3 regions of the Janthinobacterium sp. GW823-FHT03B06 genome follow, and region 2 is predicted to be linked to each of the others. Evidence: predicted binding sites of a transcription regulator. Region 2 holds the regulator's gene; each other region holds the start of a gene.

Region 1 (3,278 bases), on a different contig from region 2:
GACACGCCCGCCAAGCCTTCGTCGGGCGCCTTGTCGCGTTCGCGCAGGCGGCGGATGTCGGCATGCTGCAAGTCGTCGACGTCTTCGTCGGCGTACACGCGCAGTTTCTTGACCAGTTCCGCTTCCTTGTCGTCGCCCTCGGGCAAGCGGCTCAGGATGGCGAACACGGCCGCCGCATGCAGCACGTGCGGATCGAGGTGCACGTCGCGGAAGGCGGGCGCTGCCGCCTGGATCAACTTGCGGTAAATGCGCGCTTCTTCGCGGTAATTGAGCGTGTACGGCACTTGCACGATGACCATGCGGTCGAGCAGGGCCTCGTTTTCGCTTTCTTGCATGAACTTGCGAAATTCCGCCAGATTCGTGTGCGCGACGATGGTTTCATCGAGGTAGATCAGGGGGAAGCGCGACACCTTGACATTCTTTTCCTGCGTCAGGGTCAGCAGCAGGTAGAGAAATTCGCGCTTGACCTTGAGGATTTCGATCATTTCCAGCATGCCGCGGCTGGCCGCATACACGGCGCCCGACCAGGACCAGGCGCGCGGATCGCCTTCGTCGCCGTACTGCGCCACTTTCGACAGGTCGACGGAACCCACGAGGTCGGCCAGGTCGGCCGTGGTGGGATCGTGCGGCGCATACGTGCCGATGCCGCAGCGGCCCGCCTCGGACAGGTGGATGCGCTCGACGGGCATGCGCAGGAAGTCGCCCCCGTACTGTTCTTCCAGGCGGGCGCGGCAATGGGGACACAGTTCGCCGTGCAGTTCGGCATCATAGCTGGCGCGAAAGTCGGCGCGCATGCTGTGCGGCACCAGATGCAGCGGCGATTCGTGCACGGGACAGCCGGCGATGCCATATAGCGCGCCTTCGCTGCTGTGGCTGTATTCTTCCAGCCCCCGCTTGAGCAAGATCACCATGGTCGACTTGCCGCCCGATGGCGGGCCCAGCAGCAACAGCATGCGCCGGCCCACTTCGGAGCCGGCGGCGGCGGCCTTGAAGTAGGCGGCGACCCGGTCGATCGCCTCGTCGATGCCGAACAGCTCGTCGTCGAACAGGCGGCAGCGGAAGCGCCCGCTGTCGTCGGTCTGGCCGTTCCAGCGCATCATGTCCCACAGATACTGGTGCGCGCTGCGCGTCAGCAGGCCCGCGCGGCCGGGCAGGATTTGCTCGATGAAGTCGGCAAAACTGCCACGCCACGGACTGATGCGGTGTTTTTCCGCCCAGGCCGCCATGCCGTGCACAAAACCCGCATGCTGGCCTTGCTCGCCCGCAGGCGCGTCGTCATCGGATTGGTGTGGCCTACCAGGAATCGTCATTATTTCCCCATCCATACCGTTGCTGCCGTGTGCAGGCCCAGTTCCAGCCTGCCAGTCAAGTATACGACGCTGCCTCTGCCCGCACGACTGATCTCGCTCAACCTTGACGAGGGAACTATTTTTATCCTCGCTGCGCCCATTGAGACAAGGCAGCCATGCGTCAGCGCGGTTCAATCCAGATCAATACTGGCCTGCGCGGCACGTCCACACTGGTCTTGCGACGACCCACGAGGAGAACATAATGATAGGTAACGAGAATGGTTTCAGCGCCCCGCCTGGCGGCAGCGGCAGGGGACAAAGCGCGGACGATGAAGAGGCCGTCGGCCAGTTTGCCGCCCCCGGCGAAGACGACCATACGATCGAGAGCGCGTCCGTCTCGGAGGTACCCGAGGCCCTGAGCGGCGTCAGCATGGAATTGCTGGAAATCAAGCGCAGCATCGAAGACGGCATGCGCCAAAGCATTTCGCAGGCGGGCGGCGTGCGCGCGGCCGATGCCTTCAGCGACGGCGGCAATATCCAGGGCGTGTCCATCGGCCTGGGCGAGGGCGCCAGCGACAGCTCGTCCGGCGAGCCGGGCTTGCCGGCCCTGACCCTGTACGTGGCCGAACCCACCTCCGTCGACCGCGCCAAGGCCGCCATCGTGGGGGCCATGGGCGTGCGCGCCGTGGCCAGCGACAAGGTGCCCGTCAACATCGTCGTCACGGGCGTGATCGATGCGCAACCGCACCGTTTCCGCTTGCGTCCGGCGCCGGGCGGCGTGTCGGTCGGGCATTTCCGCATCACGGCCGGCACCATCGGCTGCCTGGCCGTGGGCCGCAGCGCGCCGCGCAGCGGCCGCTTGATGATCCTGAGCAATAATCACGTGCTGGCCAATTCCAACGGCGGCGTGTTCAACGATTGCATCGTGCAGCCTGGTCCCATCGACGGGGGACGTTGTCCGCAAGACCAGGTGGCCGTGCTCGAGCGTTTCGTGCCCATCAATTTCAGCGGCGGCGTCAATTACGTCGATTGCGCCACCGGCTGGGCCTGGCCTGACCGCGTGCGGCCCGAACTGGTCTATCTGAGCGGCGGCGTGCCCGCCTACTTCCGTATCAGCAATGCGCTGGTGGCCCCCGCGTTGGGAATGATGGTCGGCAAGTCCGGCCGCACGACGCAATTGACGCAGGGGCGCATCACGGGCCTGGGCGCCACCATCAACGTCAATTACGGCGGCGGCAGGATCGCGCTGTTCCAGGACCAGATCGCCATCACGGGCGTGAGCGGGGCGTTCAGCGCGGGCGGCGATTCGGGTTCGTCCATCTGGACCTGGAACCAGCAGCGCAATCCCGTCGGCCTGCTGTTTGCGGGCGGCAACAACATCACGTTTGCCAACCAGATGCGGCGCGTGGTGGCGGCGCTCGACATCAATTTGTACACCTGAGCACGCTGCCAAGTGCCGCCTTGCATAACGCTGCTTTTTGCACGATGATGATTGTATGAGAGGCCGCAGCCATGCATAGTTGTGCCCGGCGAACGGCGCTGCAGCGCCGGATGGCCGGGTGTATCATGGAATGCCTCAGGAGGGTTGTCATGTCAAACAGTAAATTCGTACCATCGCCATATGCCGTCTTCGAAGACGCTGCCATGCCGTACTTACCGGATGAAATTCCTGGACAGGGCATGGGGCAGTACACCCCGGCCGCGCCCCACGGCCGCCTGGAAGCGGCAAAGCGGCGCAACGAGCGGGCGCTGATGGCCATCGACGGCGTGGAAGGCGTCAGCGTGGGACACACGGCCGTGGGCAAGGACGCGCTCGTCGTGTATTTGCGCGACTCGTCCGTCAAGCGGCGCGTGCCGTCGCAGGTCGAGGGCTATCCGGTGGAAACGAGCGTCACTGGCCAGATCGATATCCAGCGCTGGTAGGCAGGCAGGCCTGGCCGCCTGGCCGCGGATCGTTGCGGCGGAAGGCCTGTTGCCAGGCCTTCCGGG
Region 2 (3,278 bases):
TGGCCGATCCGCCTGCGCGTGCCGCACGGCGTCGGCGAGAAGGGCTCGAACAAGATTGCGATCGAATTGCACTCGCTGGACGACCCGTCGCTGCATGTGCGCGAAAGCGCGGTGTTCATCGTGCCGCGGTGATGTTGATTTGGGGTCGGCCCCTCCGGGTCCGACCCCGTTATTTCGCCGTAGGGGTATCATCAATCATGCGTTAGGGTCACTTGATTTTCAACCCGGAAGCAAAAGCTGGGGGCGGACCCAAAGGGTCCGCCCCCAAGGAGAACACAATGTCCGACAGTCTGAAACTGCAACCTCCCGTTGCCCCGTGGTACAAACACCGCTGGCCATGGCTGCTGATGATCGGTCCCGGCCTGTCCGTGGTCGTCGGCAGCTTCATGGGCTATATCGCGTTTACGCAGCCCGATGCGCTGGTGGTGGGCGACTATTACAAGCAGGGCAAGGCGATCAACCAGGATTTGAAGCGCGACACGATCGCCAGCGACCTGGCCATGGATACGACCCTGTCGTATGACGTCGCTGCAGCGCGCCTGAGCGGCTCCGTGCACAGCTTCGGCAAGGCGTACCAGGGGCCTTTGCAGCTGCACCTGGCGCATGCGACCCTGCCGGAAAAGGATATCAAGCTGCTGGTGCAGCCCGATGCGGCCGGCAATTTTTCCGTGGCGCTGCCGATGCTCGAGCGCAGCCGCTGGCAAGTGCTGGTGGAAAACGACAAACGCGAGTGGCGCCTGTCCGGCATCTGGACCTGGCCCGTGCAACGCAGCATCGCGCTGCACGCGGATGAAGAGCTATAACGTACAGCGCCGGGAAAAAACCGTAGCGAGCGGCAGTGATTTGTGGCTGAGAAGCACAGCTGTGCTATAGCACAGCGAGCATCGCAGGCCGCAAAGCACGACGCGCAGTAGGTTTTGACGGTGCTGTTACTTGCAGACGTCGGTACCGGCCGTAATGGCTTTCAGCTTGGCCGGCTGCAAGATCTCGATCTCGCGGTTGGAGACGCGCAGCCAGCCTTCCTTCTTGAATTTCGACAATAAACGGCTGACGCTTTCGATGGTCAGGCCCAGGTAGTTGCCGATTTCCTCGCGCGACATGCGCAACTGAAATTTGCTGGCCGAATAGCCGCGCGCTTCATAGCGCGACGCCAGGTTGACGATAAAGGCGGCAAAACGCTGCGTCGCCTGCATGTTGCCCAGCAACAGCATGACACTTTGCTCGCGCGTGATTTCCTGGCTCATCATGCGGTGGAAATGGCGCAGCAGGGTCGGCATATTACCCAGCAATTGTTCCAGGCTGGAAAACGGGATTTCACACACTTCGCTGTCTTCCAGCGCCACCGCATTACAGTGGTGGCGGTCGGCGCTGATGGCGTCCATGCCCAGCAGTTCGCCCGCCATCTGGAAACCCGTCACCTGCTCTTCGCCGCCCGGATTGATCTGGTAGGTCTTGAAGTGGCCCAGACGGATCGCATACAGGTTCTGGAACGAGTCGCCGATGCGGAACAGCGAAGCGCCGCGCACGATCTTGCGGCGGCGGCCGATGATCTGGTCCAGTCTGTCCATGTCGCCCACGTCGAGGCCCATCGGCAGACACAATTGATGCATGCTGCAGGTCGAGCATCGCGCACGCAACGCTTCCACGGTCACTGTGGGCGAGGTTGGAGTGAGTAGCGCTTCAGTCATGTCGGTACCTTTTAGAAAATGCAACAACAAGTTTACTGCATACAGGGTTGCCGTGTGCCAATTTCACCGCAATTTCGCTGAATAAACGACGTTCCGACTTTAATTATATGGCAACATCGTCAAAAGCCCATGCGGAGAGGGCAATTTGCGTGGCGGCGCTTGCCAAGCTGGGGTATTGATAGGAAAATTCCTGACAGCATTATCTGCCGCCTGTGCCGCCCGGTACTGAAAAGGAAATCATGAAGCCTCTCGGCATCAAAGCAAAAGTCGCGCTGGCCACCAGCCTGACCTCGATCGCCATGATCGCGCTGGTCACCATGATCCAGGTGCAGCACATGCGCGACGATTTCACCAAGGTACTGTTGAGCCAGCAGTCGTCCCTGATCAGCCGCACCGCCGCCGAGCTCGACGACAAGCTGGGCATGCTGCTGCAGATCGTCACCCTGACGGCCCGGCAGCAGCCGCCAGAACTGATCACCCAGCCCGCCCAATTGCGCGAATACTATTCGCGCCGCTCGATGCTGGTGCTGTTCGACGACGTGCTGGTGCTCGACGCGCACGGCGCCGTCGTGGCCGACATGCCGGAAGTGGCGGGGCGCGCCGGCATCAACGTCGCCGAGCGCGAGTATTTCCAGACCGTGCTGCGCACGCGCCAGCCCATGATCACCGAGCCGATGCTGGGCAAATCGAGCGGCATGCCCATCGTGCAGATGGTCGCGCCCGTGCTGGGCGCCGATGGCCAGGTGGCCGGCGTGGTGATCGGCGTGCTGCGCCTGTACAAGGATAACCTGCTGGGGAGGTTGCGCTCGGAAAAGATCGGCAAGAGCGGCTATTACTTCGTCCTCACGCGCGGCGCCGTGCCGCGCTATGTGCTGCATCCCGACACCAGCCGTTTGCTGCAGCCGCGCCTGCCGAACGCCAACCTGACGACCACCCGGCTGCTGAAGGACGATGGCGAAGGCACCATGGTCAGCACCAACAGCCGCGGCATCACGGCCGTCAACAGCTTCAAGCGCCTGAAATCCGTAAATTGGCTGCTGGCCGCCTCGCTGCCCCTCGACGACGCCTTCGAACCGTTCGACGGCGTGCTGTACCGGTTGGTGCTGTGGAGCATCCTCGCCTCGCTGCTGGCCGCAGCCGTGCTGGGCTGGGTCACCGTGCGCCTGCTCTCGCCCCTGGTGCGCCTGCGCGACACCCTGCAGGCGCTGCGCACCAGCGGCAGCCGTTTCACTCCCGTGCCCGTGCAGCAGCGCGACGAGATCGGCGAGCTGACGGAAGCATTCAACGGCCTGATGAGCGAGCGCGACCGCTTGCAGCAGGAGCTCGAATCGCGCGCGGCGGAGCTGGAACAGGAGCGCGACCGGGCCGAGGCGGCCAACCGCGCGAAGAGCGATTTCGTGGCCAACATGAGCCATGAAATCCGCACGCCCCTCAATGCCGTGCTGGGCATGGTGTATTTGCTGGGCAATACCAAGCTCGATACGGAACAGCGCAAGTATCTGACCATGGTGCGCGTGGCGGGCCAGTCGCTGCTGGGCATCCTCAACGACGTGCTCGATTATTCGAAGATCGAGGCACGCCGCATGGAAT
Region 3 (3,278 bases), on a different contig from region 2:
AGGTGCAGCGCCTGCGTCACGTGCGCGGCGTTCGCACCTGCCCGGCCCAGTGTCACGTTCTGGCTGACGGACGCGGCAAACACGTGCGGACGCTGGCCCATCCAGGCCATGCGCTGGCGCACGGTATTGACGGTACCGTCATTCAGGCGCACGCCGCCGATGCGGATGTCGCCGCCGCCGGCGGGCAGCAAGCCGGCCAGCAGGGACAGCAAGGTGGTCTTGCCGGCGCCGCTGGCGCCCAGCAGGGCCACGTGTTCGCCGGCGCGCACGCTCAAGTCCAAGCCGTCGAACACGGGCGCTTCGCCGGGATGGGCAAAGCGCAGTTGATGGATGTCAATGGCAGGCGGCGGCGCCACCGCCATGGCGGCGGCGGAGACGGCGGCAACTTCCGCACCAAAGCCCGGCAAAGGCACGCCCTCGGCGGCCAGATCGTGCAGTCCGGCCAGGCCCGCCTCGCCGGCCGCCTTGTCGTGCCAGACGGCGGCCAGCTCGCGCAGCGGCTCGAAGAACGCGGGCGCCAGCAGCAGGATGAACAAGCCCTGCCCCAGGCTCAGTTCGCGGCCCCAGGTGCCGAAATCGAGGCTGCCCAGCAGCGAGAAGCCGATGAAGGCGGCCACCATGGCCACGCCCAGCGCGGAAAACAGTTCCAGCACGGCGGACGACAAAAAGGCGATGCGCAGCACCACCATCGTGCGCCGGCGCACGGATTGCGACGAGGCGTCCAGCCGCGCGGCCGTGGCATCGACGGCATCGAGCGCGCGCAAGGTGGCCAGGCCGCGCAGGCGGTCCAGCAGAAAGGCGTTCATGCTGCCCATTTCCACCATCTGCGCGCGGCTGGCCGCCTGCGCGCCCATGCCCACGAGGGCCATGAAGACGGGAATCAGGGGCGCGGCGATGAGCAGGATCAAGGCGGCGATCCACGACAGCGGCGTCACCACGGCGAGGATCACGAGCGGCACGAGCATGACTTTCCAGCGCGCCGGCTTGTAGCGCACCAGATACGGCACGATGGCTTCGGCCTGCTCGGCGATGACGCTGGCCGCCTGGCCTGACTGGGCGCGCTGGCGGTCCAGCGGCGAACGGCGCGCCAGCGCCTGCGCCACTTGCCCGCGCAAGGTGGACAGGTGCGCGCGCGCCGCCGCATACATGCTCCGCGCGCCCCATGCTTCGCAGCCGGCGCGCAGCATGCCCAGCAGCAGCACGCCAGCGGCCGGCAACAGGGCCGCGCGCCACGGCGCGCCATCGAGCATGGCTTGGACGGCCCAGGCCAGCAAGGCCGCTTGCGGCAGCCACAGCAAGGCGGCGCCGCCTTGCGCCAGACTGGCGGCACGGGGAAGAATAAAGCGGGGCAAGGACAGTGGCGAGGTCGTCATCTTATATTTTTTGAGTTTTCAGAATTTTCTGTAAATTCGATTTTTTGTATAATACTGCGAAACATGACATATATCAATTGACCCTGGCGGTTTGGCGTGAAAAAATTCAGATAATTATGAAAACTCAAAATATCCAAATGACGCCGCTGATCCTGACCTTCGTCAGCCATTTCGGCGAGATGGGCAGCCGCTGGGGCTTTAACCGCACGGTGGGGCAAGTGTACGCCTTGTTGTTTGTCGCGGAGCATCCTTTGCACGCGGATGAAATCGCGGAGCACCTGAGTTTTTCGCGCTCGAACGTGAGCATCGGCCTGAAGGAATTGCAGGGCTGGGGCTTGATCCGCCAGTCGCGCATCCCCGGCGACCGGCGCGAATATTTTTCCTCGCTGGGCGACGTGTGGCAAATCTTCCGCGTGGTGGCCGCCGAGCGGCGCCGCCGCGAGGTGGCCCCGACCCTGACGGTGCTGCGCGAAGCGCTGCTGGCGCCGGCCACGGAACCCGTGGATCAATATGCCCAGGAGCGCATGCGCGAAATGTATGAACTGGTCGACCTGGCCAACACCTGGTTCGACGACTTGCAGCGCCTGTCGCCCGAATCGATGGCGCAACTGATGAAAATGGGCGCCAAGGTACAAAAGCTGCTCAACGCCAAGGATCGCCTGTTTGGCGTCAGCAACAACAGCGACTGAAACCCGCCCCCCTCTTCCCACGCAAGACGCCGCTAGCACAAGCTGGCGCGTCTTGTCACGCTATTTCCTAACGTTATATTGGCCATCGCTGGCACATCCATACATAGCCGTATGCGATGTTGTCAAGCAAACCAATAGAATTATTAAAATTGTATTAATTTACATCAAGAGTAAGCTTGCATTTGCGTACTCAATACGCGCAGGAAATAGCAGCTAAAAACGGGCAATGGGATGACTTCCCCGGCAGGCAGGGGCGTATCCCTACACGATGTAGCAACTGTCTCAAGCACAAGGGGATTTTCATGAAAAGCATAAAAAGCATTGCCGTCAAGGCATCCATGCTGGCCGCAATGACCGTACTGGCAAGTGCAGCGCAAGCGGCCACCTGGGTCGATGTGGGGCCGGCCAGCGGTTTCGTCATCGCCGGCAGCACCGTCACCTATTCGCCATCACCGGCATTGGAAGTGAAATATTATGACGATAATCTGGTGCCGCAGAGCCCCTCGGACATCCAGGGCTACATCAATGGCGTGTTCGGCAGCAGCCTGGGCGCCGCCGTTTCGTATTGCGACAGCGCCACTTCGGGCTGCACTGCCGGCACCACGGCAGGCTTGAGCGGCGGGGTCAATTCCTATACGAGCGCGGCCGCCTATGACTATCTGGCCATCCACTTCGGCCAGGGCGAACTGGTGTTCCACTGGGCCGCGCCAGTGGCTGCCGGCACCACGTTCACGGTGGAAGGCCTGCCCAAGGATCTGAGCAACTACAGGGCCTTCATTTCCGCCGTGCCGGAACCTGAAACCTATGCCATGCTGCTCGCCGGCCTGGGCCTGCTGGGCTTCCTGGCACGCCGCCGCCAGGGAAAGTAAGCATCACCAGCGGCAGCGGCGCACCATCGCCCGCTGCCGCCTCCATTCCAGCCGCATCTTTACGCCGCGCTTGCGGCGCCAGGCACGCTTTTTACACCATTTTTAGATCCCTCTCGCTATGCTCGACGGCATCCACTGCTGATCGACGAGGGAGATCTCATGCACGAACAACCGTTTCAGCTACGCGCGCGCAGCGTGATCCGCCAGCACTTGCCCGCGCGGGAACGGCTGCGCCTGGCCCGGCTGTCCAGCAAGAAAATGGGGTCGCTACTATCCGCGCTGCTGTGCGCGGCGCCGCTGTTGTATTTGCTGAGCGTGGTACTGTTTGCGCAGCCGTGACACGGCAG

What was found. The regulator FNR, encoded in region 2, switches genes on or off when oxygen is low (the NO sensors DNR and NnrR bind a similar motif). The targets are predictions, from matches to a motif close to TTGATNNNNATCAA.
Region 1: AC1RBA_RS04260 (serine protein kinase) is a predicted target of FNR. The motif match lies at 1,481-1,494, and genes of this name have one in related genera.
Region 3: cydD (thiol reductant ABC exporter subunit CydD) is a predicted target of FNR. The motif match lies at 1,437-1,450, and genes of this name have one in related genera.

Annotation. Positions count from the first base shown of each region.
Region 1 covers NZ_JBXAJE010000001.1:914,119-917,396, reverse strand. Annotated here, with positions in the region: gene AC1RBA_RS04260 (serine protein kinase) at 1-1,310, opposite strand, end outside; gene AC1RBA_RS04255 (chymotrypsin family serine protease) at 1,552-2,730, shown strand; gene AC1RBA_RS04250 (hypothetical protein) at 2,880-3,212, shown strand.
Region 2 covers NZ_JBXAJE010000003.1:723,713-726,990, reverse strand. Annotated here, with positions in the region: gene ccoG (cytochrome c oxidase accessory protein CcoG) at 1-132, shown strand, start outside; gene AC1RBA_RS14335 (FixH family protein) at 279-803, shown strand; gene fnr (fumarate/nitrate reduction transcriptional regulator Fnr) at 930-1,688, opposite strand; gene AC1RBA_RS14325 (response regulator) at 1,928-3,278, shown strand, end outside.
Region 3 covers NZ_JBXAJE010000011.1:123,907-127,184, forward strand. Annotated here, with positions in the region: gene cydD (thiol reductant ABC exporter subunit CydD) at 1-1,373, opposite strand, end outside; gene AC1RBA_RS26250 (GbsR/MarR family transcriptional regulator) at 1,511-2,062, shown strand; gene AC1RBA_RS26255 (PEP-CTERM sorting domain-containing protein) at 2,365-2,931, shown strand; gene AC1RBA_RS26260 (hypothetical protein) at 3,091-3,270, shown strand.